DNA from 2 places in the Paenibacillus mucilaginosus 3016 genome. Region 1 is predicted to be linked to the other one. Evidence: riboswitches for the same ligand, from Rfam matches in the RefSeq annotation. Region 1 holds a riboswitch; the other holds the start of a gene.

Region 1 (15,648 bases):
CTACCGGGGGCATAATGACCTACGAGGATTGGCTGCCGATCGCCAAAGTCGTCGAAGAGCACGATCTTATCGTGATATCCGACGAAATCTATGCGGAGCTGACGTATGACCGGAAGCACGTGTCGTTTGCTTCCATCCCGGGGATGCGCGACCGCACGGTGCTCGTCAGTGGCTTCTCCAAGGCCTTCGCGATGACCGGCTGGCGGATGGGCTATGCCTGCGGACACCGGGACATCATCTCCGCCATGACCAAAATTCACCAATATACGGTGATGTGCGCTCCTTCGATGGGCCAGGTGGCCGCACTTGAGGCGCTGAGGAACGGGATGGAAGAGAAGGACCGCATGGTCGAGTCCTACAACCAGCGGCGCCGTCTGGTCGTCCAGGGCTTCCGGGAGATCGGTCTTCAGTGCCACGAGCCGCAGGGCGCGTTCTATGCGTTCCCGTCGATTCAAGCCACGGGCCTCAGCTCGGCGGAATTTGCGGAGCGCTGCCTGTTTGAGGCCAAGGTCGCAGTGGTGCCGGGGCAGGTCTTCGGCATCGGCGGAGAGGGCTTTGTCCGCTGCTCCTATGCTTATTCGGTTTCGCAGCTGCTCGAAGCGATCGATAGAATAGGAAAATTTATGAAAAATCTCTAAATTCGACAAAAAAGTCATTTTCAATTTCCCCAATAACTGGTATCTTAGAAGTATGGAAGTTTTCTATATTAATCATTTATGGAACTATCCGTCTAAGGACTAAGATACTAGAAGGTTGGGAGGGATAAGGAATGGCATTTCCGGAATACCAGCTTCGGCAGAACTTCAATCTTGGTTGGATACGCGAGAGCGAGGAGAAGTCCAAGTGGATCTTTGGCAAACGCAAAAAGGGTTCCGCGGCTTCAACACTGGAAGATGATATCTACCGGCTGAGGCAGGAGATGGAGCAGCTTGTTCAAAGCGGAAACAGCCTTACATCCTCCCGCGTGGTTGAGATCAGCATGGAGCTGGATATAAAGATTAACGAATATATGCAGGGATTTCGGAGAAGCCGGTCATGACCGGCTTCTTTTTTGCCGTGTAAGGACAGGGAAGCTTTGAAAGCCGCGGCTTCTTTATGATAAGATAGCATGATAGAAGAACGGGGTTTCCAAGGTGCGTGAAGGGAGCATGAAGTTCATGAGAAGGAAGTGGCTGCTTGCGCTGCTGCTTGTGGTGATTCTGGCCGGATGCGGCGGAGGGCCGAAGGCGGATGTGACGGTTTTCATGATGTCTTCGAAGGGGATTCCGAGCGAAGCGTCGGAGAAGCTGCAGGCTTCGCTTCAGGCGAAGCTTGGGACGGCGCCGACGGTCCAGGTATTGGCAACGCCGGTTTTCAGCATGGAGAAGATGATTGTGGAGATCGCTGCGGGGGATCACGGGATTCACGTGCTGCCGGGCGACCAGCTGGAGTCGTTGAAGAACCAGCAGGCTTTCATCCCGCTGGATGATGTGGCGAAGCCGGAGGATTTTCCGAACGGTGTCCTTGAGATCGAGGAGAACGGGAAGAAGGAGAAACACCTGTACGTGATTCCGATGGAGGAATCGGCCTGGTTCAAGGATTTGAACCTGAACGGCAAGGATCTATATGCCTTCATTCCGGTGAATGCGCCGGACAAGGAGAAGGCCAAGCAGGTCATGAAGCAGATTGCCGTGAAGTAAGCGCAATTCGACTTGTACGAAGTGAACACACGGCTGCCGGATCACGGCGGCCGTCCGCAGTCCGGGTGCCTGGGGGCCGAGCCGCAAGAGGAGGCCGCTCAGGTTAAAAGGGAAGCCGGTGTGAATCCGGCACGGTCCCGCCACTGTCATCGGGGTAAGCTCCATACAGCCACTGCGCGCCGGAAGGCGTGCGGGAAGGCGGAGCGCCGCCGGTCCGTATTCTTCGGCCGGCCCCGTAAGTCAGGAAACCTGCCCGGACCTTGGCGTTGTCGCCCTTTCGAGGAAAAAGGGCAGACCTTCTCCTGCCCCGGCGGCCCCCTGCGTCCCTTGCGGACCCTGCAGGGCGTTCGGCGGTGCGATAAGGGCTGCCCTCTGCTCGGAAGCGATTCCGCGGCGGAGGGCTTTTTGGCATTCTTGGAATAGGGCTGCAGCCAGGATTCCCAATAAATATGGGGTTAGGAAGTGGACAGATGAAAGCGTGGAGAAGAAAACTGATGGGGACGGTGCTGAGTCTGGCGCTGGCGGGTACACTTACCGCCTGCGGCCAATCGGCAGCGCCCGTACCGGGCCAGGGAGAGCTGGCGGAGCCGCCGAAGGCGGAGAGCGGCACAGGCGGGAGCGAAGGCACAGCAGCGAAGCGGACGGTCTATCCGCTGAAGATAACGGACGCGACGGGCAAGGAGTTTACCTTCGAGAAGGCGCCCGAGCGGGTGGCATCGACCTCGCCGAGTGAAACGGAAATTCTGTTCGCGCTGGGACTCGGGGACAAGGTGGTCGGCGTATCGGATTTCTGCGACTATCCGGCGGAAGCGAAGGCGAAACCGAAGCTCGGCAGCATCATGAAGCCGAATGAAGAGGCGCTGATCGGCTCCGGGGCGGATGTGGTCGTCAGCGGAGTATCCATGAAGAACGACACGGTGAACAAGCTGCGTGAGCTGAAGGTGAATCTGTTCAAGGTGGAGCCGAAGACCGTAGACGACGTGATCGCTAATATTCTGACGATGGGCAGGATCTTCGACCGTCAGGAGCAGGCGCAGAAGGTTGTGGACAAGATGAAGAGCGAGCGGGAGCAGGTGGTTCAGGCCGTGAAGGATCTGAAGCCGGAGGAGAAGCGCCGGGTGCTGATTGAATTCTCGCCGGGCTGGACGGTGGGTTCCGGTGAATTCCTGGACGAGCTCATCACCCTCTCCGGAGGGGTGAACGTGGCCGCCGGGGAGAAGGGCTACATGAAGATTAATGAAGAGAAGGTTATCGTGGACAACCCGCAGGTGATTCTGTATCCGAGGAATCTCATCGACGACAAGTCCGGCAAGAAGCTCGATGAGATCATCCGCGCCCGCAGCGGCTGGGAGAAGATTGATGCCGTGAAGAATAACAAGCTGGCTGGAGTCGACAAGGATACAACGTCCCGTCCGGGTCCGCGCATTACCGAGGGGGCTGCTTGAGATTGCCAAGGGCATTTACCCGGAACGGGTGAAATAAAATGAGACGGAGGCTCGCGCTGTGGGTCGGGGGAGCGCTGCTCCTTCTCCTGCTGTCGGCCACCGCAGCGATGTCGATCGGCACGGTTCACGTGCCTTTTCGCCATGTATGGGGCATTCTGCTGCACGGGCTGACGGGAGGCGGGTCTGACGGCGCAACCGTTCCGTGGACGACGGCCCACGAGCAGATCATCTGGAAGGTGAGGCTGCCCCGCATGGTGCTCGGCTGTCTGGTCGGGGCGGCGCTGGCGCTTGCCGGAGCGGGGTTTCAGGGCGTGCTGCGCAATCCGCTGGCCGATCCGTATACGCTCGGCGTCTCCTCGGGCGCCTCGGTGGGCGCGGCGTTCTTGATCCTCTTCGGCCTGCAGTATGCGCTGTTTGGAGAGTGGACGATTCCTGCGGCGGCTTTTGTGACGGGGAGTCTGACGCTCTATGCGGTGCTGGCTCTCGCCCGGACGGGGGGCAGGCTCCGGATGGAGACGGTGCTGCTCGCAGGTGTCGTGATGCAGGCGTTCCTCGGTGCCATCGTATCCTTCATGGTAGCGATGTCCGATGAGGTGATCAACGAGATTATCTTCTGGATGATGGGCAGCCTGGTGATGCGCGGCTGGTCATACTCGATGGTTCTGCTGCCCTACGTCTGCCTGGGCGCAGCCGTGCTGATGGCCTACGGCAGTGCGCTGAATCTGTTTGCCCTCGGCGAACGGCAGGCGGCCCACCTGGGCGTGGATGTGGAGCGGGCGAAGCTTACGGTACTGGCGGCTTCCACCCTGCTCACGGCCGGAGCAGTCTCCGTGTCCGGTGTGGTGGCGTTCGTCGGCCTGCTCGTACCGCATCTGCTGCGCCTGCTGGCGGGGCCGGATTACCGGCTGCTGCTTCCGCTCTCCCTTGTCGGAGGGGCGGTCTACATGCTGTGGGCCGACACGCTGGCCCGGACCCTGCTGTCCCCGACGGAGATTCCGCTTGGCGTCGTTACGGCATTCATGGGCGCACCGTTCTTCGCTTATCTGCTCCGCCGGCGCAAGCAGGCGCTGAGGGAGTAACAGGTGAGCTTGGGACAGGGACCGGGGAAGCTGGACTGGGTGAATGTAGGGTTCAGTAAAAATTTGGAATGCAGATATTGATGATGAAGTGAAATGAAGTGAAGTCAGATACATCAAAGAAGGGAGGGACGGCCATGGCCGGGATGAAGGTAAGGGGGCTGGGCAAAAGGTTCGGAGCGCGGATCGTGCTCCGGGAGATCGACCTGGAGGTCCGGCAGGGCGAATGGCTCGGCATCCTGGGCCCGAACGGCAGCGGCAAGTCGACGCTGCTGCATCTGCTCTCGGGCGTGGAGGCGCCGGATCAAGGGAGCATCGAGCTGGATGGGCAGCCGCTTGCCGGGTATTCCCGCAAGGCGCTGGCCCGGCTGCTGGCCGTCCTTCCGCTAGGATGCGCTTCCTCCCCTGGGCTTCACGGTCAGGGAGATCGTGGAGATGGGACGCTATCCTTATCAGAACTGGCTGGGGGAGTGAGAGGGAGGACCGCTCCGCTCTCGTGGAGCGGATTCTCTCCTGGCTGAAGCTGGAGGAGCTGCAGGAGCGCACGGTGGATGCACTCAGCGGCGGGGAAAGGCAGCGTGTGGCGCTCGGCCGGGCCCTGGCCCAGGAGCCGAGGCTGCTGCTGCTCGACGAGCCGACGACCTTCCTCGATATCGGTTATCAGCTGGAGATGCTCGAGCGGATCGACCGGTGGAAGGAAGAGAACGGCATGACCGTCGTCTCGGTGCTGCATGATCTCAATCTCGCTTCGATGTTCTGCGACCGGCTGCTGCTCCTCCAGGAAGGGCGGATCCGCGCGATCGGCACGCCGGAGCAGGTGCTGCAGCCGGCAGGGCTTGAGGAGGTCTATGGCACAAGACCCTACGTGCTGCCGCATCCGGACAGCGGCGTGCCGCAAATACTGCTTGGAAGGGACCGAATGGGGCATGAGTGAACAGGAACTTGGGAACATATTGGCGGGTATCGGCCCGCTGGATGAGAGAGCGGCGGCGGAAGCGGCGAGGCGTCTGGACGAGCTTACGAAGCCTCCGGGAAGCCTGGGGCGGCTCGAGGCGGTGGCGCAGCAGGTCGCGGGCATCCGCGGCGAAGCGCTGCCGGAGCTCGGCCGCAAGGCGGTCGTCGTCATGGCGGCCGATCACGGCGTCTGCGCGGAAGGAGTCAGCGCCTTCCCTGCGGAGGTTACGCCGCAGATGGTGCTGAACTTCCTTGGCGGCGGGGCGGCCGTGAACGTGCTCTCCCGCCAGACCGGCGCCGAAGTCGTCTGCGTCGACATCGGCGTGAATGCCATGCTGTCCCATCCGCTGCTCCGTTCGCACAAGGTGCGGTGGGGGACGGCCAATATGGCCGAGGGCCCGGCCATGACGCGGGAAGAGGCCGTGGAGGCCATCCGGACCGGCATCGAGATCGCCCGCGGGCTGGCGGATGAAGGCTTCGGCCTGCTGGCGACCGGCGAGATGGGCATCGGCAACACGACGGCGAGCAGCGCCCTGCTCAGCGTGCTGACCGGCGAAGAGCCGGCAGCGGTCACAGGACGCGGCACCGGTATCGACGATGCCCGCCTGCGGCATAAGCAGGAGGTCATCCGCCGGGCGATCGCCGTCAACCGGCCGGACCCGAACGATCCGCTCGATGTGCTGGCGAAGGTCGGCGGCCTGGAGATTGCGGGGCTGGCCGGTGTGATCCTCGGTGCGGCGTCCCGGCGGATTCCCGTCGTGATCGACGGCTTCATCTCCTCGGCGGCGGCGCTGATTGCCGCCCGGCTGGCTCCGCTGAGCCGGGACTTCATGATCGCCTCGCATCTCTCGGAGGAGAGGGGGCATGCCCGGCTGCTGCAGGAGCTTGGCCTTGCGCCGATGCTCCAGCTGGATATGCGGCTGGGCGAAGGCACCGGCGCGGTACTGGCGTTCCCGCTGGTGGAGGCCTCCCTAAAGCTCATGCGCGAGATGGCGACCTTCGGCTCGGCCGGCGTGTCGCAGGCGGCCGGGGAGACGCCGGCCGGGGCATGAGCGGGGCGCGGGAAGCGGTACGCCCGCTGCGGGTGCTCGTCACCGGGGGCGCGCGCAGCGGCAAGAGCGGCTTCGCCGAGCGCCATGCGGCGCGGCTGGGTGCGCGGGGGCTCTACATCGCCACGTCGCAGGCGTACGACGATGAGATGCGCGAGCGCATTGCCCTGCACCGGCAGAGCCGGGAGGCGCAGGCTTTCCCGTGGACGACGGCGGAGGAGCCCTACGTGCTGAGCGCCCTGCTGCAGGAAGCGCGCGAGCCGGTCGTCCTGGTCGACTGCCTGACCCTGTGGCTGTCGAACTGGCTGCTCCGGCTGGAGCAGGAGCCGGACGCGCAGCGCCTGCTCGAGGAGAAGATCGAAGAGCTCGCCCGGGCCTTCGAGAGAGCCGAACGGCCGGTGATTCTCGTGACCAACGAGGTCGGGTACGGTCTCGTGCCCGAGTATAAGCTCGGCCGGATCTTCCGCGATCTCTCGGGCCGGATGAACCAGCGTCTGGCCCGGTCGGCGGACCAGGTGTTCCTTGTGACCTCGGGGATTCCGCTGGAGCTCAAGGCGCTGGCCTATCCCGAGTAATTAACGGAGAGACCGGGCAGCCGGCAGCTCAGGAATCTAGGTCCGGCGGTACGCGAAGCCAACGGATAAGAAAGATGGGGGACGCACGTGCTTCAATACGGTTTGCAGGAAATACTGGCGGTCGCGCTGGCTGCGGTCGTCATCGACTGGGTGATCGGCGATCCGCAGTGGAAGTGGCTGACGCATCCGGTCGTGTGGATAGGCCGGCTGATCCGCCTGCTGGAGCGGGGGCTGTACCGGACGCCAGGCGGCGACGGCGGCGCAGAACCGTTGAAGCTCCGTTTGCGAGGTCTGGCGCTTACACTGACGACGATAGCGGCAGCCTACGCTGCCGTGTGGGCGGTCTGCCGGGCGGCGGAAGCCGTTCATCCTTGGCTCGGCTATGCGGCGTCCGCTTGGTTCGTCTCCACGACGATCGCGGTCAAAGGCCTGAAGGATGCCGCCATGCTCGTCTACCGGCCGCTCTGCACGGGGAACTTGGAGGAGGCCCGCAAGTATGTCGGCTATATCGTCGGCCGGGATACGACTCGGCTGGAGGAGCCGGAGATTACGCGGGCGACGGTCGAGACCGTGGCCGAGAACATCGTGGACGCGTTCATCTCGCCGCTGGTGTTCGCCCTGCTCGGAGGGGCCCCACTGGCGATGCTGTACCGGGCATCGAATACGCTGGATTCCATGGTCGGGTACAAAAATGACAAGTACCTGCATTTTGGCTGGGCCTCCGCGCGGTGGGACGATGTGCTGAACTGGCTTCCCGCCCGGCTGACGGGCGGGCTGCTGGTGGCGGCGGCCGGGCTGACGCCCGGGCTCTCCGCAGCACGGGCGGCGAAGGCCGTCCGGGTCTTCGCCCGGCTGCATCCGAGCCCGAACAGCGGGATCCCGGAGTCGGCCGTGGCCGGGGCGCTCGGCATCGAGCTCGGCGGTGTCAACGTCTACCACGGGCGGACGAGCGAGCGGGCCCGGATGGGCTGGCCGCTGAGAACCCGCGAGCGCGGTGATATTCTGCGCACGGTCGGTCTTTTGTATAAGGTAAAGCTATCTGGCGGCGGGGGGATTGCTGTGCGTACTGCTTGGGATTACATACGCGGGATAGGAGGGGCGGCTGCGGCCGCTTTTCAATTTTTGTCGAGACTGCCCGTGCCGCTCACGCTCGATTACAGCGGGGGGCTGTTCCGCCGCAGCGTCGTCTTCTATCCGCTGGTCGGTGCGGTGCTCGGCGCGATCCTCTGGGGAGCGGGAGCGGTGCTGCAGGCGGTGCTGCCCCCGCTGCCGGCCGCTGCGGTGCTGCTGGCTCTGTGGGCTGCGCTCACCGGCGCGCTTCACCTCGACGGGCTGATGGACACGGCGGACGGGGTGCTCAGCCACCGCTCCCGGGAGCGGATGCTCGAGATCATGAAGGACAGCCGGGTCGGCGCGATGGGCGTGGTTGTCTGCGTGCTGGTGCTGCTCCTGAAGTGGTCGCTGCTGACTTCCATAATGGAGCGGGGCGGGGGACTGGCGCTGCTGCCCCTGGTGCTGCTGTGGAGCCGCTGCATGATGGCCGCAGCCCTGGTCTGCTGGCCCTATGCCCGCCAGGAGCAGGGGGGCGGCATGGGCAGCTTGTTCGCCGGCCTCGGCTTCCGCCACCTGACGGGCGCCGCCGGGCTCGCTGCGGTACTGACACTCTCCGCCGGCTGGTGGACCGGCGGAGCTGCGCTGCTGCCCCTGCTGTTGGCGCTGCCTGCGGCCGCCGCAGCGGGCTGCGCACTTATGGGCGCTTATCTGCACCGCAAGCTGGGCGGGCTCACCGGCGATACGTACGGTGCGATTAATGAAGGGGTCGAGACGCTGCTGCTGGCCGTATGGGTCGGCATGACAGGCTTATAGGAGGCGAAGGGGATGTTGGAGAAATACGGGCACGGCGGGGACCTACAGACGGCGGCGGAGAAGTACGGCAGGCCGCCGGGGGAGTTTGTCGATTACAGCTCGAATATGAATCCGTTCGGTCCGCCGGAGGCGGCAGGGCACATACTGCGCACACGCTGGCAGGAAGCGGCCGCTTATCCGGACCCGGCGGCCAGGGAGCTGACGCGACGGCTGGCGGAGAAGCACGGCGTGGACCCGGCGTGCATTCTCGTCGGCAACGGGGCCGCCGAGCTGATCGATCTGGCTGTGCGGGTGCTGCGCCCTGCGGTTACGGGACTGGCCCGCCCCTCGTTCAAGGAATACGAGGATGCGGTGCGGAAGACGGGCGGGGCCGTCAAGGATATCCCCCTGAGGGAGGAGCAGGGCTTCGAGCTGCAGCTGCAGGATCTGGAGGCGGCAGCGCCCCACTGCGACCTGCTGTTCCTCGGCTCGCCGAACAATCCGACAGGGCGGCTGCTGCCGCAGGCCGTGCGTGAGAGGCTTGCCTCGGACGCGCTTCCGGCGGTCGTCGACGAGGCGTTCCTCGACTTTCTGCCGGAGGAAGAGAAGCTGTCGCTTGCCGCCGCAGCCTCGTCGAGCCCGAATCTCATCGTGCTTCGCTCGATGACGAAGTTCTACGCGATCCCGGGTCTGCGGCTCGGCTATGCCGTCGCGCATCCGGACCGCATCTGGGCCATGAGGGAGCTGCAGGTGCCGTGGAGCGTCAATGCGTTCGCCCAGTGGATCGGGGCGGCGGTGCTGGAGGACCGCGCTTACGCCCGGCGGACGCTGGAGTGGCTGCCCGGGGCGAGGGCTGAGCTGCTCGCGGGCCTGCGGGAGCTGGGTGTGCTGGCCTGGGACAGCGACACGAATTATGTGTTGTGCTCGCTGCGGGCGCTCGGGTGGACCGGGCGTGGGTTGCAGGAAGCCATGGGGCGCAGGGGCATCCTCATTCGCGACGCCTCGCTGTTCCCGGGCCTGGACGATTCCTACGTCCGGCTCGCGGTGAAGCTCCCGCAGATGAACCGGCGGCTGCTCGCCGTGCTGGCGGAGGTCTTCGCGGAGCGGCAGCGGGAAGGTAGGGGCCGTGCAGCTGCTGAGGCGGCGGCAGCGGGCGCAGCTCAGACGGCGCCTTACGCAGTAGAGGGCTTGGGCGCGGAAGCACCGGCTTCTTCCGGCCCGGACGCCCCGCTCTCACCGGCGGGAGCAGGACCGTCCCGCCGCCGAGGATCGGTTGTCATGCTGCAGGGCACGGCTTCGGACGTCGGCAAGAGCCTGCTGACCGCTGCGCTCTGCCGCATTCTGCTGCAGGACGGCCGCCGGGTGGCGCCGTTCAAGTCGCAGAACATGTCCCTGAACTCCTACGTGACGCCGGACGGCAAGGAGATCGGCCGGGCCCAGGGAATGCAGGCCGATGCCTGCCGCATTCCGGCGACGACGGACATGAACCCGATCCTGCTCAAGCCGAAGAAGGATATGGTGGCGCAGGTCGTCGTCCACGGCAGGCCGTATCAGGATCTCGACGCCCGCACCTACCGGGAACGCTACCTGCCCGAGGCGGAGGGCGTGGTCAAGGAAGCGCTTGAGCGGCTGCGCAGCGTTCACGACGTGGTCGTGATCGAGGGAGCCGGCAGCCCGGCCGAGGTGAACCTGAAGGACCGCGATATCGTGAACATGCGGCTGGCGGGCTGGGCGGACGCACCGGTGCTGCTCGTCGCGGATATCGACCGGGGCGGCGTGTTCGCTTCACTCGTCGGCACGCTCGAAATCCTGACGCCTGAAGAACGTGCCCGTGTCCGCGGCTTTGTCATTAACAAGTTCCGCGGAGACGTGACGCTGCTGCAGCCGGGGATCGACTGGCTGGAGGCGCGCACGGGCATCCCGGTGCTCGGGGTGATCCCGTACCTGCCGCAGCTCGGTCTCGAGGACGAGGATTCGGCCTCGCTCGAGCGCAAGCTGGCCGAGACGGCGCGCAGCGGCCCTCCGGCGAAGCTGCCGCCCGAGATGCTCGACATCGCGGTTCTGCGCCTGCCCCGCATCTCCAACTTCACGGATGCGGATCCGCTGGCCTTCGAGCCGGATGTGCGCCTGCGGTTCGTCTCCTCGCCCGAGGACTTCGGGCAGCCGGATGCCGTGATCATTCCCGGCAGCAAGAATACGGTCGACGACCTGCTCTATCTTCGTTCGAGCGGGCTGGACCGCAGGCTGCTCGCGTATGCGGCAGGCGGCGGCTTTGTCACCGGCATCTGTGCCGGCTATCAGATGCTCGGGGCGCGGCTGCTCGATCCCCAGCTTGTCGAATCCGACAAGCCGGAGCTTGAGGGCCTCGGCCTGCTGCCGACCGAAACGCTGTTTGCCGCCGAGAAGCGGACCGTCCAGGCGGCGGGAGTCGCGAGGCTGTACGGCGGCTACCCGGTCGAAGGCTACGAGATCCACATGGGCCGTACGACCTTCCTGGAGCCGGTGGAGCATCCGTTCCTGCTGCAGGAGGAAGGCTCCGCAGGTCTGCCGGATGGAGCTGCGGTGGCCGAAGGACGCGTCTGGGGCACGTACCTTCACGGCGTGCTGCACAGCGACGACTTCCGGCGCGCCTGGCTGAACCGTATCCGGGAGAGCAGGGGGCTTGCCCCGCTGCCGGCCGAGCTGCGGTTCACCGAACGGCGGGAGGCCGCCTTCGACCGGCTGGCCGGGCATGTGCGCTCCCACTTGGATATGGAGCGTTTGTATGAGATGATACAGGAACAGGAAACTGCCATTCTTACCTAAGGAGGGACTGGGCATGCGCATTTATACAAGAACGGGCGATGCCGGCCAGACCGGTGTCATCGGGGGGCGCGTCGACAAGGACGACGTCCGGGTGGAAGCCTACGGGACGACCGACGAGCTGAACTGCTTCGTCGGGCAGGCGATCGGGTTTCTCGATCCCCAGCGCGACGCGGATCTCGCAGCGGACCTGCTGGAGATCCAGCACGAGATCTTCGACTGCGGCTCGGACCTCGCCCTGCTGAAACAGGAGCTGCGGCCGTACAAAGTCACCGCGGAGATGGTCGACCGGCTGGAGGCATGGATCGACAAGTACGACGCCGAGACGCCGGACATCAAGCGGTTCATTCTGCCGGGCGGCTCGCTCGCTTCTTCGACCCTGCATGTCTGCCGCACCGTGTGCCGCCGGGCCGAACGCCGGGTGGTGACGCTGGCCCGCACGCAGCCGATCAACGACGAGGTGCGCCGCTACCTCAACCGGCTGTCGGACTTTTTCTTCACGGTGGCCCGTGTGGCGAACCACCGCGCCGGGATGCCGGACGTGGAATATGTGAGAAGTGCCGAGGTGTTCCGGCGCAAATCATGACCTACTACAAACCGATTGAATACATTGTGCCTCCGGAGGACGAAGGCCTGCTCCTCAAGACCGTGCTGCAGAACCGGATGGGCCTCTCCCGCAAGCTGCTCTCCCGCTTGAAGCTGACGGAAGAGGGCATCACCGTGAACGGCGAGCGTCGCTACATCAGCGTGAAGGTGCAGCCGGGAGACCGGGTCGCCGTACGGATGGAGGTCGAGGCCTCGGATGACATCCTGCCCCAGCCGATGCCGCTGGAGATCCTCTACGAGGACGATGAGCTGCTCGTGCTGAACAAGGAGGCGGGGAGGATCGTCCACCCGACCCACGGCCATTATACGGATACGCTGGCGAACGGCGTTGTGCATTACTGGCACGAGCAGGGCTGGAGCTTCCGCTTTCGGCCGATCCACCGGCTCGACCAGGAGACCTCCGGGGCCCTGGCTGTGGCCAAGAACCCGTATGTCCACCAGCAGATCTCCGAAGAGATGCAGACGACGGGGCTCAAAAAAGAGTACCTCGCCTTCGTCCACGGACAGCTGGAGACGGACGAAGGAACCGTCGACCAGCCGATCGACCGCGATCCGGAGGCGCCGCATATCCGTATCGTGACGCCTTCGGGCTACCGATCGGTGACCCACTACCGGGTCGAGCGCCGGTTTGCGGACGCGACCCTGGTCCGCCTGTGGCTGGAGACCGGCCGCACGCACCAGATCCGCGTGCATATGCGGCATCTCGGCCATCCGCTGCTCGGCGACAAGATGTACGGGCCTCCGGAGGAAGAGGGAGTCTACGGGCTGCAGCGCCATGCGCTGCACGCCTGCCTGCTCGGCCTGACCCACCCCGTCCGGCGGGAGTGGATGGAGTTCGAGGCCCCGCTGCCCGAGGACCTGCAGCATCTGCTCCGCCAGCTGGAGGGCGGGGAGCAGGGCCGCCCTTGAAGGGCATGCTGTCCGAGGCAGCACTTCTTCCCAAGCCAAACAGACCGTACCGGACTTCAAGAGAAGTGTCCGGCACGGTTTTTTGGCATGCTTGGGAGCGGCGGTGGAGTGCGAACCCCGCTGCCGGCGGAGCGGCGGCACGGGTTCCGCATCACATAGGCGGCATCCTGGCATCCGCTGCTCTGCGATAAGATGTGCGGCCCTCCGGAGGAGAGGAGGGCTGCAGGCTGGAATCCCGTGCGCTGCCCGCCTGCCCGCTGCCCGTCCCGTCCAGAGGGTTTGACGGGTCCGGGGCACCGCCGCTGCAGCACCTGCCCTTCTTTTACTGCAGCATCCCGACATACTCCTTCAGTGCCAGGGAGAATGAGTCCTGGCCGCCGGCCGTCGGGATCCACAAGCGGCTGGTCATGCCGCCGTCATACCGGCTGATCTTGTAGTCCACCGGGTAAGGGAGCACTTCGACGCCCTGCTTCCCAAAGTGCTTGATCGAGCGGGCCATGTGGAAGGCGGAGGTGACGAGGATCGGCTTCCGGAACCCATGCTGATCGAGCAGCACCTTGGAATTGCGGGCATTCTCCTGGGTCGTGCGTGAAGCGTCATCGAGCAGAATGGCCTTCTCGGGCACGCCGAGGGCGATCAGCTTCTGCTTGGACAGGCGCCCCTCGTTCACCGTATCCTCATAGACCTGGCCGCCCGAGACGAGAATCGGGAGCGGCTTCTTGGCGAAGAGCTCGGTAACGGCGACGACGCGGTGCAGCGTGGAGCCGCTGAGATGGCCCGTGGCGCTGATGTCGGGCGTGCCGCTGACGCCGCCGCCGGTCAGCATGACGTACACATCGCCCTCGACCGCCTTGGGCGGATCGTAGCGGTCCTCGACCGACTTCAGGAGTCCTTCGCCTGTAAGCGGGATCGACATGAAGTAGAAGAGCAGCGCAGCGGCGAAGGTCACCAGGCCGGCCGAACGACGGACCCGGAAGTAGACCCACGCGCCAAGAAGGAGCAGAACCAGGATGTAGAGGCCGGGAGGGAAGAGGAAGCTGTAGACGAGTTTAATGACATAAATCATGGGGGACTCCTTACTGTTCAGGGGATCTGGGGAAGGGTTCGGCCGGATGAACCGGGCCTGTACGCTCCCTTTTCCATTATCCTGCGGAAGCGGCCTATTTTCAATAAACCGTACATCCCCGTACATTTGCAGGCGGAAGGCGTTCATCGGTATAATGGGAGGGAAATGCCGGCGCGCTAACGCTAACAGACGATAAGGATGGTAAGTACCCCATGAACGACTCAAAACTGAAGGTATATCAATATCCCCAGTGCGGTACGTGCCGCAGTGCGGTCAAGTGGCTCAAGGAACACGGCTGGGACGTGGAGACGGTGCATATTGTGGAGCAGCCGCCGACCGTGGAGGAGCTGCGGGAGATCATCCCGAGAAGCGGCCTGGATATTAAAAAGTGGTTCAATGTCTCCGGCGAAGTCTACAAGGAGCTCGGACTGAAGGATAAGCTTCCGGGACTCAGCGAAGAGGAGAAGATTGCACTGCTGGCATCGAACGGCAAACTGATCAAACGGCCGGTGGTCATCAGCGGCAGTCAGGTGACGGTGGGCTTCAAGGCCGACCAGTATGAGGAGGCCTGGGGCAGCCGGGGCTAATCCAAGCAAGACGAGGAGCGTGAAGCCTGTTGCAGCAGCGGCAGAAACCAAAGAAGCAAACTCCCCTGTGGTACATCGGTGCCGCGGTCATGTTCATTTTCAGCCAGCTGAAGACGCTGGTTCCCCTGCTGAAGTTCAGCAAGTTCGGCGGGGCGTTCCTGTCGATGCTGATCTCGGTCGGAGCCTATGCGCTGATCTACCCGTGGCAGTTCGCCGTGGGATTCGTCCTCCTTCTGCTGGTTCATGAGATGGGCCACGTCTTTGCCGCCAGGCAGAAAGGTCTTCCCGTGTCGGCTCCCATGTTCATTCCGTTCCTGGGCGCGCTGATCAGCATGAAACGGCATCCGCGCGATGCGGCGACGGAGGCCTATGTGGCGATCGGAGGGCCCGTACTCGGTACGGTGGGGGCGCTTGCGGCCTACGGTCTGGGTATCTACCTGGACAGTCCCCTGTTTTACAGTCTCGCCTATGTAGGATTTCTTCTGAACCTGCTCAACCTTCTTCCGATCCACCCGCTGGACGGAGGGAGAATCTCCACCGCAGTCACGCGCTGGCTGTGGCTGGTCGGCCTGATTGCCGGGCTTGTGGTCATTTTCTATCTGCGGTCCATCCTGTTCTTCATCATCTGGGCGATGTTCGCCTACGACCTGTACAAGAAGTTCGTAAGCAAGAAAAAATCCGGGCAGACCCGCGTCATGAACGCGAGCTTCCAGGTGGCGGCCGATCCGCTGATCGAGCAGGGCTACCTCATTCCGGGACCGGAGCATAAGCGGGACCTGCCTTTCCTGACGTACTCGGATCTCGAGGGGCAGCAGTTCGTGAAGGTGTACTGGGAGGGGCTCGATTTTACCGGGACGATCCCGATGATGGAGCAGGGCCTGATCAAGCGGACCCATGTCACGCGGCTGGAACGGCAGCAGAAGGAAGACGGGCTGTATCTCATGGTCCACTGCCAGGTGGAATACGCGAAGTACGAGAACGACGCCTACTACGATGTCACTCCGGCTACCCGCTGGAAGTACGGCATCGCTTACCTGCTGCTCGCCGCATTCCTG
Region 2 (15,648 bases), 2.3 Mb from region 1:
GCATATCAAGAACGGTTACCTGAAAATGATCTCTTCAGCGTCCGAGTCGATTTACATCCAGACGCCCTATTTCGTGCCGGATGCGAGCATTCTGGATGCGCTGCGGATCGCCTCCCTCTCCGGCGTGAAGGTGAACATCATGATTCCGGATAAGCCGGATCATCCGTTTGTCTATTGGGCATCCCTATCTCATATAGGAGAACTGCTGAAGACGGGGGCGACCGTTTATCTCTACGGGAACGGCTTTATCCATGCGAAGACGCTGGTGGTTGACGGGCAGGCCGCCTCGGTCGGAACGGCGAATATCGACGTGCGCAGCTTCAGGCTGAACTTTGAAGTCAACGCTTTCCTCTACGACGAGGGGATCTGCCGCGAGCTGACGGAGGCGTTCCACCGGGATATCGCGGTGTCCCGCATTCTCACGCTGCAGGAGTACCGGCGCAGACCCGCCTGGATCCGCTTCAAGGAATCGATCTCGAGGCTGCTGTCGCCGATTTTGTAAAAGGAACGGACCGTGCCGCCCCGGAACAGCGTTGTCTCGCTGCCGGGCGGTGCGATCCCTACAACTGAATAGAAGGAGGTGGAAGCCCTTTGGTTGGAAACAAATCGTTCATTACTCCGCCGCGCATCCTGGCCGCGGGCTTCGCTCTGATCATCGCGGTCGGAACGTTCCTGCTGGCCCTGCCGGCGGCTTCACAGAGCGGCCAGCGCATCCCGCTGATGGATGCGCTGTTCACCGCCGTGTCGGCAACCTGTGTCACCGGCCTGGTGGTGATGGATACGGGCAGGACCTTCTCCCTGTTCGGGGAGATCGTCATTCTCGTGATGATCCAGCTGGGCGGGATCGGATTCATGACTACGGCAACCTGGATCGCCCTGGCGCTCCGGCGCCGAATCTCGCTGAGAGACCGCCTCGTGCTCAAGGAATCGCTGAACCAGGACAGCGTGGAGGGCATTGTCCGGCTGATCATCAAAGTGTTCATCTATGCGTTTACGGTGGAAGCGGGGGCTTCCCTTGTTTTTGCGGCGCAGTGGGCGGAGGAGGTGCCCTGGAAACAGGCTCTCTATTATGGGGTATTCCACGCGGTTTCCCTGTTCAATAATGCGGGATTCGAGATTATCGGCGGCTTTGTTCCCTATGTGCATGATGTGGGCATCAATTTCGTCTCGATGTTCCTCATTGTGGCGGGAGGACTCGGCTTTATCGTGATGTCCGACCTCGTGGACTATCCGCGTACGAGGAGGCTGTCCCTGCACAGCAAAGTGGTCCTGTCGGTGTCGGGGCTGCTGACGTTAACCAGTGCGGTGATCTTCCTTGTATTCGAGTTTGCGAATGAGCGTACGCTGGGCCCTATGGCGCTGGAGGACAAGCTGCTCGTCTCCGTGTTCCACGCCATCAGCCTGCGCTCGGGGGGGATCAATACCGTGGATATCGCCGGACTGCATGCCGCCACCCAGTTCATGATGGTGATCATGATGTTCATCGGGGCGGCTCCGGGCTCGACGGGAGGCGGGTTGAAGATTACGACCTTCGCGCTTCTTGTAGGGGCCGTCAGGGCTGTACTTACGGGCAAGGAGGATGTGGTGCTGTTCCGGTACCGCATGCCGAAGCGGCTGATCCAGAAGGCGGTTACCATGGCACTGATCGCCGTAGGGGTGATTGTGTCGGCCACGATGATTCTGCTGACGCTGCAGGACCGGGATTTCATGACCGTCCTGTTCGAGGCGACGTCCGCCTTCGGTACAGTGGGGCTCAGCATGGGACTGACACCGGAGCTTACGCCGGCCGGACAGGGCGTCATCATCCTGCTGATGTTCGTCGGACGGGTCGGGCTGGTCACGCTTGCGTTTGCGCTGCAGAGCCGGCCGCCGAAGGAGCTGTACCGGTATCCGGAAGGCCGGATCATTATCGGCTGAGCTGAATTGAAAGGGATGCCCAAAAAGAAGCTGACGACCGCAGGAGTGCGGAGGTCAGCTTCTTTGGGCTGCATCGGGGGCGTAAGCCGGCTGTGGAGCGGTTCCGGTCAGAAGCCGGCCAGGAGCCGCTTGAACTCCGCGGTGCTGCGCGGGGGAGGGGCGCTGCCGCGCACGGAGGCGGGGAGCGCTTCCCACAGCTCAAGCAGGCAGGGGAGTGTGATGCCGATCGAGCGAAGGTCTTCCCTGCGGCCGAAGACCTCCTCCGCCGTGCCTTCGAGCAGGCAGCGGCCGCCGTCCATCACGAGCACCCGGTCGGCCCAGGCATAGGCGAGGTTCGTATCATGCGTCGCCATCACCACCGTCACGCCGCTCTCGTGGATCCGGTCAAGCTCACCGACCAGCCGCTGTTCCGAGGCCGGGTCCAGGTAGGCCGTCGGCTCGTCGAGCAGAAGCAGCTCGGGCTCCAGCACCAGGACCCCGGCGAGGGCGGTGCGCTTCTTCTGGCCGAGGCTCAGGTGGTGGATCGGCGTGTCGGCCAGGGCCGTGAGCCCCATGGACTCCAGGATGGCGCCGGTGCGCCGGCGGATCTCGGCTTCCGGGATGCCGGCGTTCCGCAGCCCGTACGTAATGTCCTCATACGGGGTGTTCAGGATCAGCTGATGCTCGGGATCCTGGAATACCAGGCCCGCCCGCTGCCGCCACTCCCGCAGGGCGGAGGGCTGGTAGGAGACCGGCTGTCCCTTCCACAGCAGCTGTCCGGCTGCCGGGCGGTGAATGCCGACGGCATGCAGGAGGAAGGTTGATTTGCCGGAGCCGTTGTGGCCGCAGATGGCGGTTTTGCGTCCGGCGGCAATGGACAGCGTCAGCCCGTGCAGCGCATTCTGCCGTGTGCCCGGGTAGTTGAAAGCAAGACCGCGTGCTTCCAGTAGGGGCGGGGAGACATTGCTCCGCTCACGCTCAGGCAAGATGCTCATTCAGGCGCCCCCTCCCCAGCGAAGTCCGGCCTCTGCGGTGAGGAGCAGGAGCAGCCCCGCCCATCCTTCCCGCCGGAAGCGCGGCGGCACGAATCTGCCGATCTCGGATGCCGGCAGGATGTCCCCCGTATAGCCTCGTGAGGCAAGGCCTTGGGACAGGCCTTTGTAGCGCTCCATCGTCCGGCCGAAGAGGCGGAATACCAGCGCCGCCGTGTCCTGCAGCCGTCGCCGGAAGCCGGTTTGGCCTCCTCTGGCCCGCTGGGCGGTATAGAGCTGCTGGGCCGTCTCCGTCAGCAGGAAGAGGAACCGGTAGGTGATCTGCATAAGCTCGATCACAAGCAATGGCACCCGCAGGGTTCTCAGGACGAGCAGCAGCTTCGGGAAGGGCGTCGTCAGCATCAGGAAGAACATGCAGCAGAGCCCGGCCAGCATCCGCAGGAACAGGGTGGCAGCCGTGTGGAGTCCGTTTCCTGTTACATACACCGTCCAGGAAGGCAGGGAGAGAAGGGTCCACCTGCTCTCTGCTGCGGCGCCGGCGTCAGAGGCCGCAGGCAGAGTGGCCGACGGTACGAATTCGATGAGAAGCGCCGGCAGGCTGGCGGCATAGAACACACAGGCGCTGCCGAGGAGCGTCAAGTAGAAGAGCGGCGGCACCCCGGCATGGCGGAGGGTCCAGCGGAGCATCCAGAGGATGACCAGCAGCTGGACCGGTCCATGTGCGGCGTAGGCGAGCAGGAGCAGGGCGGCGGCAAGCCCGGATTTCCACAGGGGGGAGACGTCCTCCATCCGGTTCGTGCAGGCAATCGTATCGATCTGCCGGATCATGATGCGTCCTTGCCCTCCTTGCTTTTGGTGGCCCGGCCCTTGAAGTAGCCGAAGACATAGCCGATGAACCCCGCGCCCGCCGCCGCCTGAAGGGCGAACAGCATGCTCTCCGTCTCGGCCGGGGGCTCCAGCAGAGGGGCGATCCAGGGGACGTAGGCGGGGGCGATGGTGCCGATGAGCTCTTCGGCGGCGCCGTCCGCACCGCCGAAGTCTCCCTCCACCAGGAGGAGGGGGACGGCGGACAGCAGGATGACGGCGGTCAGGATGAGCAGGTTTTTGGCCGTATTAGTCATGGGTACGGACTCCTTTCATTCGGCTCTGCAGCAGGGAGAGCTCCGAGGGGCTGTGGGCCTGCAGCCAGTTCCAGATGAGTACGGTGAGCAGTCCTTCCGTAACAGCCAGAGGAACCTGTGTCACAGCGAAGATCCCTCCGAATTTGGCCAGCGAGCCGAGGACCCCGCCGCTTTCGGCAGGGAAAGCGAGGGCCAGCTGAACGGATGTCACAATGTAGGTAGTGAGATCGGCTGCGGCTGCCGCGGCGAAGATGGAGAGCTTCGGGCGGCCCGAGACGCGGGACAGGGAGCGGTACACCGCATAGCCTGCCATAGGACCAGCGACCGCCATGGAAAAGGCGTTCGCGCCGAGGGTCGTCAGCCCGCCGTGGGCGAGGAGCAGGGCCTGAAAGAGCAGGACGATCGAGCCGAGCACGCTCATGGGCAGCGGGCCGAACATCACGGCCCCGAGGCCGGTTCCGGTAGGATGCGAGGAGCTGCCGGTCACCGACGGAATCTTGAGAGCCGACAGCACGAACGTAAAGGCGCCGGCGAGGCCGAGCAGGAGCTTGAGCTCGGGGGCCTCCCGGGTAATCCGCTGCAGGGACCGGAGCCCCAGCACGAAGAACGGAATGAACGCCGCCCACCAGAACAGCGTCCACCCGAGGGGAAGGAAGCCCTCCATGATGTGCATGGCGTATGCGGACTGCGGTGAGCCGGCCAGCAGGTATACCGTGAGTCCGAGGACAAGCAGCAGCGTGGCAGCAGGTTTGGATGATGGCATGTTCTTTTGAATTCCTCCCGTGTCAAAATAGGTATGCACAAAAAAACCAATCCCAAGGGATTGGTCACGGGTACGTCGCAATAGACGGCAACGGGCTGCCCCTGCCGCATCATGTCTCGTACACCTCTCCTCTCCGCGAAGGCATCTGGGTGCTCGGATTAGGTAGGTCTCCTGGCTCTCGGCTCATCATCTTCGCCCGTCTTCCCTGATGTCTTGCGTCATCAAGTGACATGGGTGGGCGGGACTCCCCGAATACAGTGGCGGGACCGCTCGGGAGTTGCACCCGATTCCCTGTTACCCCCGGTCTTATCCCGGGGCACCTAATCTTTTCCTCCTCAACGTAACACAAAGCGATGACTTTGTCCATGATCTGTGTTACTATTTAAACGTTTTGTGTTACGGATTACCTGATGGTGGAAGGAGGGTGGACGTTGTGAAAATCCAATGGCAATGGGCCCTGGGGGCTGTGCTGGCCGGGGCCCTGATGCTCTCCGGCTGTACGGCCGGCAAGGCTGTGGTGCCCGCCGCAGGAGAGGGCGCTGGGGCCCTCCCCAAGGAGGAGCTGGTGCTGGCGATCGGCGGTGAGCCGGAAGCGGGCTTCGACCCGACCACCGGCTGGGGACGGTACGGCTCACCGCTGTTCCAGAGCACCCTGCTGAAGCGGGATAGCGACCTTCAGATCGTGAATGATCTCGCGGAGAGCTATGAGACCGGAGGGGGCGGCCGGGTCTGGACGGTCAAGCTGCGCCGGGACGTCCGCTTCTCTGACGGAAAGCCGCTGACGGCGGCGGATGTGAAGTATACGTTCGATACGGCGGCCAAGAGCGGAGCCGCCCTGGATCTTGGCAATCTGCAGGAGACGGCCGCACCGGATGACTACACGGTCGTGTTCACCTTGAAGGAGCCCCAGTCTGCTTTCGTGGGGATGCTGGTGTCCACGGGTATTGTACCGAAGCATGCCCACGGTCCGGCGTACGGGGAGCGGCCGGTGGGATCGGGACCCTACAAGCTTGTGCAGTGGGACAAAGGACAGCAGCTGATCGCCGAGCTCAACCCTGAATACTACGGGGCCAAACCGTCGTTCAAGAAGCTGACGTTCCTCTTCCTGAACGAGGATGCGGCCTTCGCGGCGGCGAAGGCGGGCCAAGCGGACATCGTGTCGGTCCCTCCGGCGTTCAGCAAAGGGCTGCCGGCCGGCATGCGGCTGGAGGCGGTTCATTCCGTGGATAACCGGGGCATCCTGTTCCCGTTCGTGAAGTCGGGAGGCCGTACGCCTGAAGGATATCCCATCGGCAACGACGTTACGGCCGATCCGGCCATCCGGCAGGCCGTCAACAAGGCGCTTGACCGCAAGGCGCTGGTGGAAGGCATTCTGGAAGGCTACGGCACTCCGGCTTACACGCTGAATGACGGGCTTCCCTGGTTCAACAAGGAGGCGGTGGTGGCCGACGGGGACCTGCCGGGGGCCCGGAAGCTGCTCGAGGCTGCAGGCTGGCAGGACAGCGACGGAGACGGTGTGCGGGAGAAGGGCGGCCTGAAGGCGGAATTCCCCCTGCTCTACCCCTCCGGCGACGTGACCCGCCAGTCGCTTGCGATCGCGTCCGCCGACATGCTGAAGGGGCTGGGCGTCCGCATCACGGTGCATGGCAAGAGCTGGGACGATATCGAGAAGGAAATGCATGCGAGCGCGGTGCTCTTCGGCTTCGGCAGCCATGACCCGCTGGAGATGTACCATGTGTACGGCAGCCGGTTCAGCGGCGTGGACTACTACAACCCGGGCTATTACAGCAATCCCGCCGTGGATGCCTATATGAATCAGGCCCTGCGGGCGGGCAGCGAGAATGAAGCGCTGGAATACTGGCGCAAAGCCCAATGGGACGGCACGACGGGCCTTAGCGGCAGGGGGGACGCCCCGTGGGCCTGGCTGGTGAATCTCGACCACCTGTATCTGGTGAAGCAGGGGCTCGACATCGGGCGGCAGCAGATTCATCCGCACGGCCACGGCTGGCCTGTGACGGCGAACATCGAGGCTTGGCGATGGAAGCCTTAAGGGAGAGCCGGCAGCAGCCGGCGGCTCGGGCCGACCTGCCGCTTCTGCTGCTGCGGCAGGCGGCGAAGCTGGTGCTGCTCCTGCTCACCGTAAGTGTCATCTCATTCGCGCTTGTGGAGATCTCGCCGGTGGATCCGGTGCAGGCTTATATCGGCGCCGATCTGATGCGGGTGGGCAGCGAGCAGCGGGAAGCGATCGCCGCACACTGGGGGCTGGACCGCCCGCCGGCGGAGCGCTTCGCGAAGTGGCTGACCTCGCTGGCCTCCGGCGATCTCGGCGAGTCCATGATCTACCGTCAGCCGGTGGCCGAGGTGATCGCCGAGCGGTTCCGGAGCTCGGCCGCGCTGATGGGCACGGCCTGGCTGTTCTCCGGCGCTCTGGGCTTCAGCGCCGGCGTGCTGGCCGCCATGCGGCGGGGAACCTGGACGGACCGGTTCATCCGCTGGTTCTGCTATACGCTGGCGGCGACACCGGCCTTCTGGCTCGGGCTCCTGCTGCTGCTCCTCTTCGCTGTCCGGCTGGGCTGGTTCCCTGTCGGACTCAGCGTGCCTGCGGGAGTGCCGGCCTCTGAGGTGACGCTGGCCGAGCGCATTCACCATATGATTCTCCCTGCACTGACCCTGAGCATCGTAGGGATTGCGCCCATCGCCCTTCATACACGGGAGAAGCTGCTCGAGGTGCTCGGCACCGACTATATCCTCTTCGCCAGAGCGCGGGGGGACCACGGCTTCAGGCTCTTCTTCCGCCATGGGCTGCGCAATGTAGCCCTGCCGGCGGTGACGCTGCTGTTCGCCTCGTTCAGCGAATTGTTCGGCGGCGCGGTGCTGGCCGAGCAGGTCTTCTCCTATCCCGGCCTCGGGCAGGCCACGGTGGAGGCCGGGCTGCGGGGCGATGTGCCGCTGCTGCTCGGGATCGTGCTCTTCAGCACCGTGTTCGTCTTCAGCGGCAACCTGCTCGCAGAGCTGGCTTACCGCGGGATCGATCCGAGACTCCGGGAAGGGGGAGAGGGATGAATCCTGGAACACAGAATCCTGTCTCGGCGCCCATACACCGGCAGCCTAAGCGGGCTTGGCCGGGGGCCGTTACGGCGGCCGTTCTGCTCGTCCTCCTCATCCTGGGGGCCTTGCTTCTGGACGGCAGCGGGCTGGAGAGCCGGCTGGACCGGCGCAACCTGCCTCCAAGCATCGCTCATCCCTTTGGGACGGATTGGCTCGGCCGGGATATGCTGACGCGTACGCTCAAGGGGCTGCTGCTCAGCACCCAGGTGGGCTTGACGGCCGGGGCCGTCAGCGTCCTGATCGCCGCAGCGCTGGGTCTGCTGGCCGCGGCGGGCGGCCGAGCCGCGGACCGGCTCGTCACGTGGCTGGTCGATCTGTTCCTGAGCGTGCCGCATCTGGTGGCCCTGATCCTGATCGCCTTTGTCCTCGGGGGCGGTGCCAAAGGAGTCATTGTGGGGGTGGCCCTGACGCACTGGCCGTCCCTCTCCCGGGTTATCCGGGCGGAAGTGCTCTATCTGCGGTCGGCCGAATTCGTGCAGGTGTCCGCGCGCCTCGGACGCTCGAGATGGTGGATCGCGACGCGGCATATGCTGCCGCATCTCGTACCGCAGCTGCTGGTAGGGCTGCTGCTGGTCTTTCCCCATGCGGTCCTCCATGAAGCGGCGGTTACCTTCGTCGGCCTGGGCCTGTCCCCGCACGAGCCGGCGATCGGCATCATCCTGTCGGAGTCCATGCGGCATCTGTCGACGGGGATGTGGTGGCTCGCCTTGTTTCCGGGCCTCTGCCTGCTCCTGACGGTGCTGGCCTTCGGCCGGCTGGGGGAGGCCCTGCGGCAGCTTGCCGATCTGCCGGGCAGGCAGGAGTAGAGCCGGACAAGAGCGGAGCCCCAAATGGGGGCGTACACCCTTGTTTTGGGCGCTTCTCATGAAAGTGAAAAGAAGGAGAGGAAGGAAATGACGGCATTGCTCCAGGTGGAAAACTTGACCATCCGCTTCCCGGCGCCCGGCAGGGGGCTGGGCTCTCGGAAAGAGCTGACCCCCGTGCAGGGGCTGAGCCTGAGCGTTGGGACAGGAGAGATCTTGGCGGTGGTCGGCTCCAGCGGGTCGGGCAAGAGTCTGCTGGCCCATGCGGTTCTCGGCATTCTGCCCCGCCAGACGAAGGTCACCGGCACCCTCCGGTTCCGGGGGGAGGAGCTGACGCCGGCGAGGCAGGCGGCGGTCCGCGGTCGGGAGATAGCGCTGGTCCCGCAGTCCGTCACGTTCCTGGATCCCCTGCTGCAGGCCGGACGGCAGGTCCGCTACGGCGTGAACGAGGGGGATCCGGCCGCGGTCCAGCGCAGCCTCTTCCGCCGGTACCGCCTGGCCGAGGCGGTGGAGAAGCTCTTCCCGTTCCAGCTCTCCGGCGGGATGGCGAGGCGCGTGCTCCTGGCGGCGGCCACGGCCGGCGGCGCCGGGCTTGTCATCGCCGACGAGCCGACCCCGGGGCTCGACAGCGAAGCGGTGAGGGAGGCGCTTGGACGGCTTCGGGAGCTGGCGGACGGGGGCTGCGGGGTCATGCTCATCACGCACGACATCGAGTCCGCGCTGACGGTGGCGGACCGGGTGGCGGTGCTCTACTCCGGCACCGTGGTGGAGACGGCGGCCGCCGCCGAGTTCGCCGGCCGGGGGGAGGCGCTGCGCCACCCGTACACGCGGGCCTTATGGCGGGCGCTCCCGGGCAGCGGCTTCACTCCGCTGCCGGGCTTCCAGCCGGCGGCCGGCGAGCTGCCTCCCGGCTGTGCCTTTGCCCCGCGCTGCGGTCAGGCGGACACCGCCTGCGGGCAGGAACGGCCTCCGCTGCGGGAGCTGCGGGGCGGAACGGTGAGGTGCGTCCATGCGACATGAGCCTGACGTTCGGTTGAAAGCGGAGGCCCCCGGACCGGCCGCCGCCGGCCTGCAGGGGACGGGGCTGGCCTACGGCTATGTCCGGGGCGGGCTGCTCTTCCGCAGACTGGACTGCCGGATCGGCCCGGGCGAGGTCGTCGGGCTGGGCGGACCCAGCGGAAGCGGCAAATCGACGCTCGGCCGCCTTCTGGCCGGGTACCTCCAGCCGCACGAAGGGCAGGTGACCCTGGACGGCGGGAAGCTGCCGGACAAGGGATACCACCCGGTGCAGCTGGTGTTCCAGCATCCGGAGCAGGCAGTCAACCCGCGCTGGACCATGAAGAAGGTGCTGGAAGAGGGCGGAGGAAGCGAGGAGAGCCTGCTCCAGGCCCTGGGCATCGCACCGCAGTGGCTGGACCGGCGGCCGGCCGAGCTCTCGGGCGGGGAGCTGCAGCGCTTCTGCGTGGCCCCGGGCGCTCGGCCCGCGCACCCGCTTCCTGATCGCCGACGAGATGACGGCGATGCTGGATGCGATCACCCAGGCCCAGATCTGGCAGGTGGTGCTGGAGCAGGTGGAGCGCAGGGGCCTCGGCGTTCTGGCTATTTCTCACGATCCACAGCTGCTCCGGCAGGTGTGCACGAGAATGATGGACTGGAGAGGGCCTGCCCCGGAAGGCTCAGGCGGAGGCTCGTGACGCTGCGAAGGCCGGGCTTGTCCCGGCAAGCCGGCGGCCTTAGCACAGACATACGCGGTTCAGACACAAACCAAACAGGCTGACGGAACTCCTCCGTCAGCCTGTTTCATTTTGCAGGCGTTTCGCCTTATTTGCGTTTCGCCTTTTTCTTCTTCGACAGGACCTGCGCTTCAGCCGCGCCCGTCAGAGGGGAAGGGCAGAACTCATCGCGGACCGTATACGTGACGATGTGGCACGGAACCGGAACGCAGTGATGCCGGTTGACGATCTCGACGTTGTGGATCACCTCGACGATCTGCGGATGATAGAAGTCACGGTACACTTTGCGCGGAGGATCGAATACCCGCTGGGTCGGACATTTCGGACAAGACATGATGTTTCACTCCTCTTCTTGAATTGAACCTCACCCCCAGTATATGTACCCCCGGGACATCCGGTCTGTTTGTTTGTCCCGCCCCGGTCACGAGATCACCTTGGTCATTTTCGCTTTCTCCGCAGCCCGTTTGGTATAAGGGGCCAGCGGCTTCTTCAATCCGAGGGCAAGCGCATAGCTGGCCGGGATGAAGGCGAGCAGGCAGAGCGCATCCCGTATGACGGTTTTGGGCAGCATGCCGCCCACCGTCTCCCGCAGCAGAGAGATCGCATAGGTGAACGGGACGAAGGGATTGACGCTCTGAAAAAAGGGCGAGGCCGTAGCGATCGGGAACGTGCCGCCCGAGCTTGTGAACTGCAGCACCATGAAGATGATCGCAATCCCTTTCCCGGTATTGCCGAAGACGGACACGAGGGTGTAGGTAATCGTCACGAACACTGCACTGATCAGAACCGAGAAGAGAACGAACCAGCCCTTGTCCACCACATAGACGCCGAGCAGGTAAATATCGCCGAGCGTCAGGAACAGCGACTGCAGGGCGCCGATCGTCAGGAAGGTCAGCAGCCGGCCGAGATAGAGCTCATAGCCCTTATAATGACCGTACGACTCATCGACATCGATTCGAAGAAGCGAGATGAGCAGGGTGGCGCCGACCCACAGGGACAGCACGGCATAAAAAGGGGCCATCGCCGAGCCGTAGTTGGGCACCGGGTACTTGCGGTTCTCTTCAAGGACCACAGGGTTCGCGAGAAAGTCGCTCTCCCGCTGAATGTCCCCGCGGAGCAGCCGGGCGAGCTCTTCGATATCGCCCCGGTGCCCTTTGACCGCCCGGATCTGATCCGCCGCCTTGCGGACGGCGCTGTCCAGCGCGGGCAGCTCCGTGCGCACCAGGTCTGCGGCCATGTGCACGCCGGACTCCACGAGCGGGAGCTTCTCGCGGATCAGGGCGGACATGCGCCGGATGTCCGCTTCGGTCTTCGGCAGGTCGCTGCGCACGTAATCGGCTGCCTCATGAACCCGCTGCTCGACTTTCGGCAGATCGTTCCGGATGAACGGGACCGCTCGGTTCACGGCGTCCGTGAAGCGGGTCATGTTCTCGCCGATGGCGGCTGCCGCTTCGCTGAGGCCGGTGCGGATCCGCGGAAGATCGCCCTGCAGGGCGGCGAGCTGCTCCTGCCCGAAGGCGATGCCGGCCTGGGCGTCCCGGAGCAGCGCTTCGATATTCGGCAGCTGCCCGGAGGCCGCCTGGAGCACAGCGGCGGCATTCTTCGCCGTCCGCTCCAGGAGCGCCAGCGCTTCGGCCGCCGCCGGTACGATCTCGCTGTCGTAGCGGGCGAGAATGGACCCGAGGCCCGCGCTGACCTCCTTGGAGAGGGCGTTCAGCGAAGCAACAAGCTCCTTGGCCGGCTGGGCCCCCTGACGGAGGGCGGCCGAGATCCCCTGGACGAGCTCCGCCTGCCGGCTGAGCTTCGTCCGGATCTCCTCAAGCCGCGAAACCGCCTCGGTGAGCGCAGGGCTCTGGACGCTCCCGTTCAGCCGGGTCAGCAGATCGATCGTCGTCCCGAGCGCCTGCGTGCCGGCGGCAAGCCGATCCTGCACGAACGAGAGCAGGGCCAGCGCGGCTTCGGGGTCAAGGTCGGCAGCCTGCAGGGCCTCCGTCAGCTGGGTTACGCTGTCCGCCGTCTGCTGCAGAAGCAGCAGATTCTGCTTCACGACGGGCGGGAGGGCCGCAAGCGCGTCATGATGCTTCTCGAGGAAGCCGGAGAGCCCTGCGGCGAAGGCTCCTCCGTCCTCGGCAATGGCGGCAAGCTTGGGCAGCGCCGCCAGGGCGGCATCGACGACGGCGCCTGCCTTCCGGGCATCCTCCGCGGCCTTCACCAGGACATCCTCGACCTTGTAGAAATTGCGGTCGAGCTCCGTGACGATGCCTGCGGCCCGCTGCAGCTCGGGAAGCTTCTCCTGCAGCCGAACGATGCTGCCGGCCGCCGTCTGAATCTCCGGCCAGTGCTCTTCCACCCGGAGGATGGCGGCGCCGGCCTCCTGCAGCTCCGGAATCCGCTCCTCGAGGCCGGCAACCCTCTCCGCTTTGGAGCGGATGGCCGGAAGCTTCGCTTCGAGCTCGAGCACCTTCTGCCCCAGGGCGGCGATCTCCGGCAGCCGGGCTTCCAGGGCGAGCACGCCGTCTTCCACACGCCGGATGCTCGGCAGCTGCTCCTCCAGCCGGATGCCGGCTTCCCGCAGCTGTGTCAGGATCGCCTCGCTGACCGAAGCGATGAAGTTCTCGCGGATCTGGCCGGCGACGGAAGAGGCCCCGCTGCCGGTGATTTTGGGGGCCACGGCATTGATTTTTTCATTGACGGTATAGACGATGGCGGGTTTCTGGGGGTCTCCGCTGAGAATGCTGGTCAGCTTGGCGGAGAAGTCGCGCGGAATGAGCAGGGACGCGTAGTAGTCCCCCTCATCCACCCCTCGCTCGGCTTCCTGTTCATCCACGAAGGTCCAGCCGAGCTTCGTGTTCTTCTTCAGGCTCTCTATGACCTCGGCGCCCACATTGATCGTCCGGCCCTGCACTGAGGCCCCCTCATCCTGGCTGGTCACGGCGATCCGGATGCCGGAGGTATTGGAGTAAGGGTCCCATACGGCCACGAGATTCACCCAGTCGTAGACGGAAGGCAGAAGGACAAGTGCGATCATCAGAAAGATGCCGGTAGGCACCTTGGCGATATTGCGCCAGTCCCGGGCATAAATGTTGAGGATGTTCATGGCTTGAGGTTTCCTTTCCTTCTCTCTATTGGTTTACTTTATCCATCGGCAGCAGGGCTGATGCAGTGAAGAGCAGGCAGCGGCAGGCGGGGGGGCACTTCGTTTGTTCCCCGCAGCCCCGGGGTAAAAAGAGTCATGGCTGCGTGTAGAATCGGCGGCATTCTGCTCATACTAGCCTTATGTTCAGAGGCAGGGATGAGAAATCCGAACCAGGGAGGATGAGAAGCAATGTCACAGCTCGATGAGATCACGGCATGGCTGGATTCGCACAAGGGACAAACGCTGCAGATCGAGAAGAGGGAGCAGGAGGATCTCGATCTCACAAGCATCCGGCTCGAGCAGGTGAGCTTCCGGGACGGGATTCCGAACCGGGGCGACGAGTACATTCCGCGCAGGGAGCTTGTCCTGCATGGAAGCGGTACGATCCTGAACGGGGACGAGAACCCGCCGCTGCCGCAGGATCAGTATGAGATTCCGCTGCTCGGGCAATGGCACGGAACCCCCCAGGGCGAAGCGCTGCAGCTTGTTACCGAGCGGGCTACGTATCAGATCCGGGCCGAATAAGAGCGAAGCCATCCGAACCGACCGGCAGGGAGTGATCCCGCCGGTTTTTTTGATTCTTCCGAAAGGATGACTCGATCCTGTGCTGCGATGCCGCTTCCGCTTGGAGTCCAGCCAGAATGATCCACCTTATCCGGAGAGTGCTTTGGAGATAACTACATAAGATGTGCGGCGGGGAAGAGGTCTCTGAAAAAAAGGAATCCCCCATCTCCCTGTCCTGGAGAGAGGGGGATGAGGGCGAGGACATCGCTCGGGTTTCTCTCCGGCGGGAAGGGGTTATCGGACCACCGGCAGCCGGAATGTGGTGCTATGTACGCGTGAGGAAGGAACGATTCCGTGACGGACAGACCGGCCGGCCGCTGGCAGCAAGCCAGCCGGTCTGCAGCCGCCTTCACCCGATGTTACCGGGGGCGTGGCGGCGTCGGCTTTCTTAGATGAAAGCGCGGGTCACGATGACCAGAAGGATGAACAGTACGAGGATGACGCCAACGGTTGTGAAGCCGCCGTAGCCGTAGCCATGACCGTGGCCGTAACCTGCACCAACCCCTGTGTGCGCGTTGAGATGCGCGTTCGCGTGAAGCCCTGCGTCCAAACCAAATCCTGCGTCTACACCAAATCCTGCCATCGTGTAACCACTCCTTATTAGTTATTTCTGTATATCCTATGCGGCAGGAGTGGAGGTGCCCTGGGCCGGTGTCCTGAAGCGGCCTAACTTGGGTGGATGCCCCGGGTTACGAATCGATAAGGAAGTGGAAGTCAGGATGCCGGTACACGCACAGGAAGTTCGGGTCCCGGCTGAGGAAGGTGTCGATATCTTCGGGTGTGAAGAGCCCGTGATCGTTGGGCAGGGCCATGCCTGCACCGTAATAGTAGCTGATCCATACGAGCTTGGAGCAGTAGACCGAAGTCCACGGATCCTCCAGCGGCACCTGGGGGGAGAAGGAGAACGGGGGACGGACGATGCCGCTCCTGCGGTTGCGCTCACTTTGCTCGAAGTAGGAGTAAGCAAGGGAGGCCGCTTTCCTTCCGGTCTCAGGGTCTCGGGGGCGATATACCGCCGACGTGGGATGCGGCTCGAAGAAGTCCTTCTTGGGCACAACCCGGATATACGGATAATTCATGACGGCTTCCACCAGATGCTGCGGCCCGATGGCAATGGCGCTGTGGCCGAGGTAGCCCGTCGGGATCATCAGCTCGTTGTCGCACGCAGCGAGAATGTCTCCCGCCTGCAGCTCGATCTGCTCATAGCTCATGTTCGCTCACCTGCCTTGTAATGCCATTGTATTCGGGACGGCTGTCGATTAGATGCCTGCGCCGACGTGGAAATTTTGTAAAATTCCGTTTCCTGCTGTGTTACAATAATCTTGAAAGCGGGTATTAGACCCTGCATGGTACAAGGCAGAGGGGCGGGATGGAAGCCCGACTGCAGTTTTTTCAAAATATAAGAATTGAATAAACGCGCATCGTCCATAGAGGACGGCGAAGCCGTTTATCTTATTTCAGGACGGGTTCACACGAAGGGGCAGGTATGGCAACGATAAACGATGTAGCTGCAATGGCGGGTGTGTCCGTAA

What was found. A riboswitch is a leader RNA that binds a small molecule or an ion and turns the genes downstream of it on or off. The one in region 1 is predicted to bind cobalamin.
Region 2: another riboswitch for cobalamin. It lies ahead of PM3016_RS05175 (energy-coupling factor ABC transporter permease); the one in region 1 lies ahead of PM3016_RS31380 (ABC transporter substrate-binding protein).

Annotation. Positions count from the first base shown of each region.
Region 1 covers NC_016935.1:7,559,596-7,575,243, reverse strand. Annotated here, with positions in the region: gene PM3016_RS31395 (aminotransferase class I/II-fold pyridoxal phosphate-dependent enzyme) at 1-638, shown strand, start outside; gene PM3016_RS31390 (aspartyl-phosphate phosphatase Spo0E family protein) at 770-1,039, shown strand; gene PM3016_RS31385 (hypothetical protein) at 1,158-1,679, shown strand; cobalamin riboswitch at 1,726-1,950, shown strand; gene PM3016_RS31380 (ABC transporter substrate-binding protein) at 2,150-3,124, shown strand; gene PM3016_RS31375 (FecCD family ABC transporter permease) at 3,163-4,203, shown strand; partial or broken gene PM3016_RS40975 (ABC transporter ATP-binding protein) at 4,338-5,134, shown strand; gene cobT (nicotinate-nucleotide--dimethylbenzimidazole phosphoribosyltransferase) at 5,127-6,206, shown strand; gene cobU (bifunctional adenosylcobinamide kinase/adenosylcobinamide-phosphate guanylyltransferase) at 6,203-6,778, shown strand; partial or broken gene cbiB (adenosylcobinamide-phosphate synthase CbiB) at 6,866-7,871, shown strand; gene cobS (adenosylcobinamide-GDP ribazoletransferase) at 7,838-8,644, shown strand; gene PM3016_RS41225 (cobyric acid synthase) at 8,657-11,428, shown strand; gene PM3016_RS31340 (cob(I)yrinic acid a,c-diamide adenosyltransferase) at 11,442-12,011, shown strand; gene PM3016_RS31335 (RluA family pseudouridine synthase) at 12,008-12,940, shown strand; gene PM3016_RS31330 (YdcF family protein) at 13,263-14,006, opposite strand; gene PM3016_RS31325 (arsenate reductase family protein) at 14,219-14,593, shown strand; gene PM3016_RS31320 (site-2 protease family protein) at 14,623-15,648, shown strand, end outside.
Region 2 covers NC_016935.1:1,139,831-1,155,478, forward strand. Annotated here, with positions in the region: gene cls (cardiolipin synthase) at 1-502, shown strand, start outside; gene PM3016_RS05155 (TrkH family potassium uptake protein) at 592-1,917, shown strand; gene PM3016_RS05160 (energy-coupling factor ABC transporter ATP-binding protein) at 2,025-2,891, opposite strand; gene cbiQ (cobalt ECF transporter T component CbiQ) at 2,892-3,716, opposite strand; gene PM3016_RS05170 (energy-coupling factor ABC transporter substrate-binding protein) at 3,713-4,009, opposite strand; gene PM3016_RS05175 (energy-coupling factor ABC transporter permease) at 4,002-4,772, opposite strand; cobalamin riboswitch at 4,917-5,111, opposite strand; gene PM3016_RS05180 (ABC transporter substrate-binding protein) at 5,206-6,822, shown strand; gene PM3016_RS05185 (ABC transporter permease) at 6,810-7,835, shown strand; gene PM3016_RS05190 (ABC transporter permease) at 7,832-8,686, shown strand; gene PM3016_RS05195 (oligopeptide/dipeptide ABC transporter ATP-binding protein) at 8,774-9,703, shown strand; partial or broken gene PM3016_RS05200 (ABC transporter ATP-binding protein) at 9,693-10,377, shown strand; gene PM3016_RS05205 (hypothetical protein) at 10,505-10,750, opposite strand; gene PM3016_RS05210 (YhgE/Pip domain-containing protein) at 10,838-13,513, opposite strand; gene ymzB (protein YmzB) at 13,742-14,077, shown strand; gene PM3016_RS05220 (DUF3309 family protein) at 14,505-14,699, opposite strand; gene PM3016_RS05225 (C40 family peptidase) at 14,806-15,327, opposite strand; gene PM3016_RS05230 (LacI family DNA-binding transcriptional regulator) at 15,603-15,648, shown strand, end outside.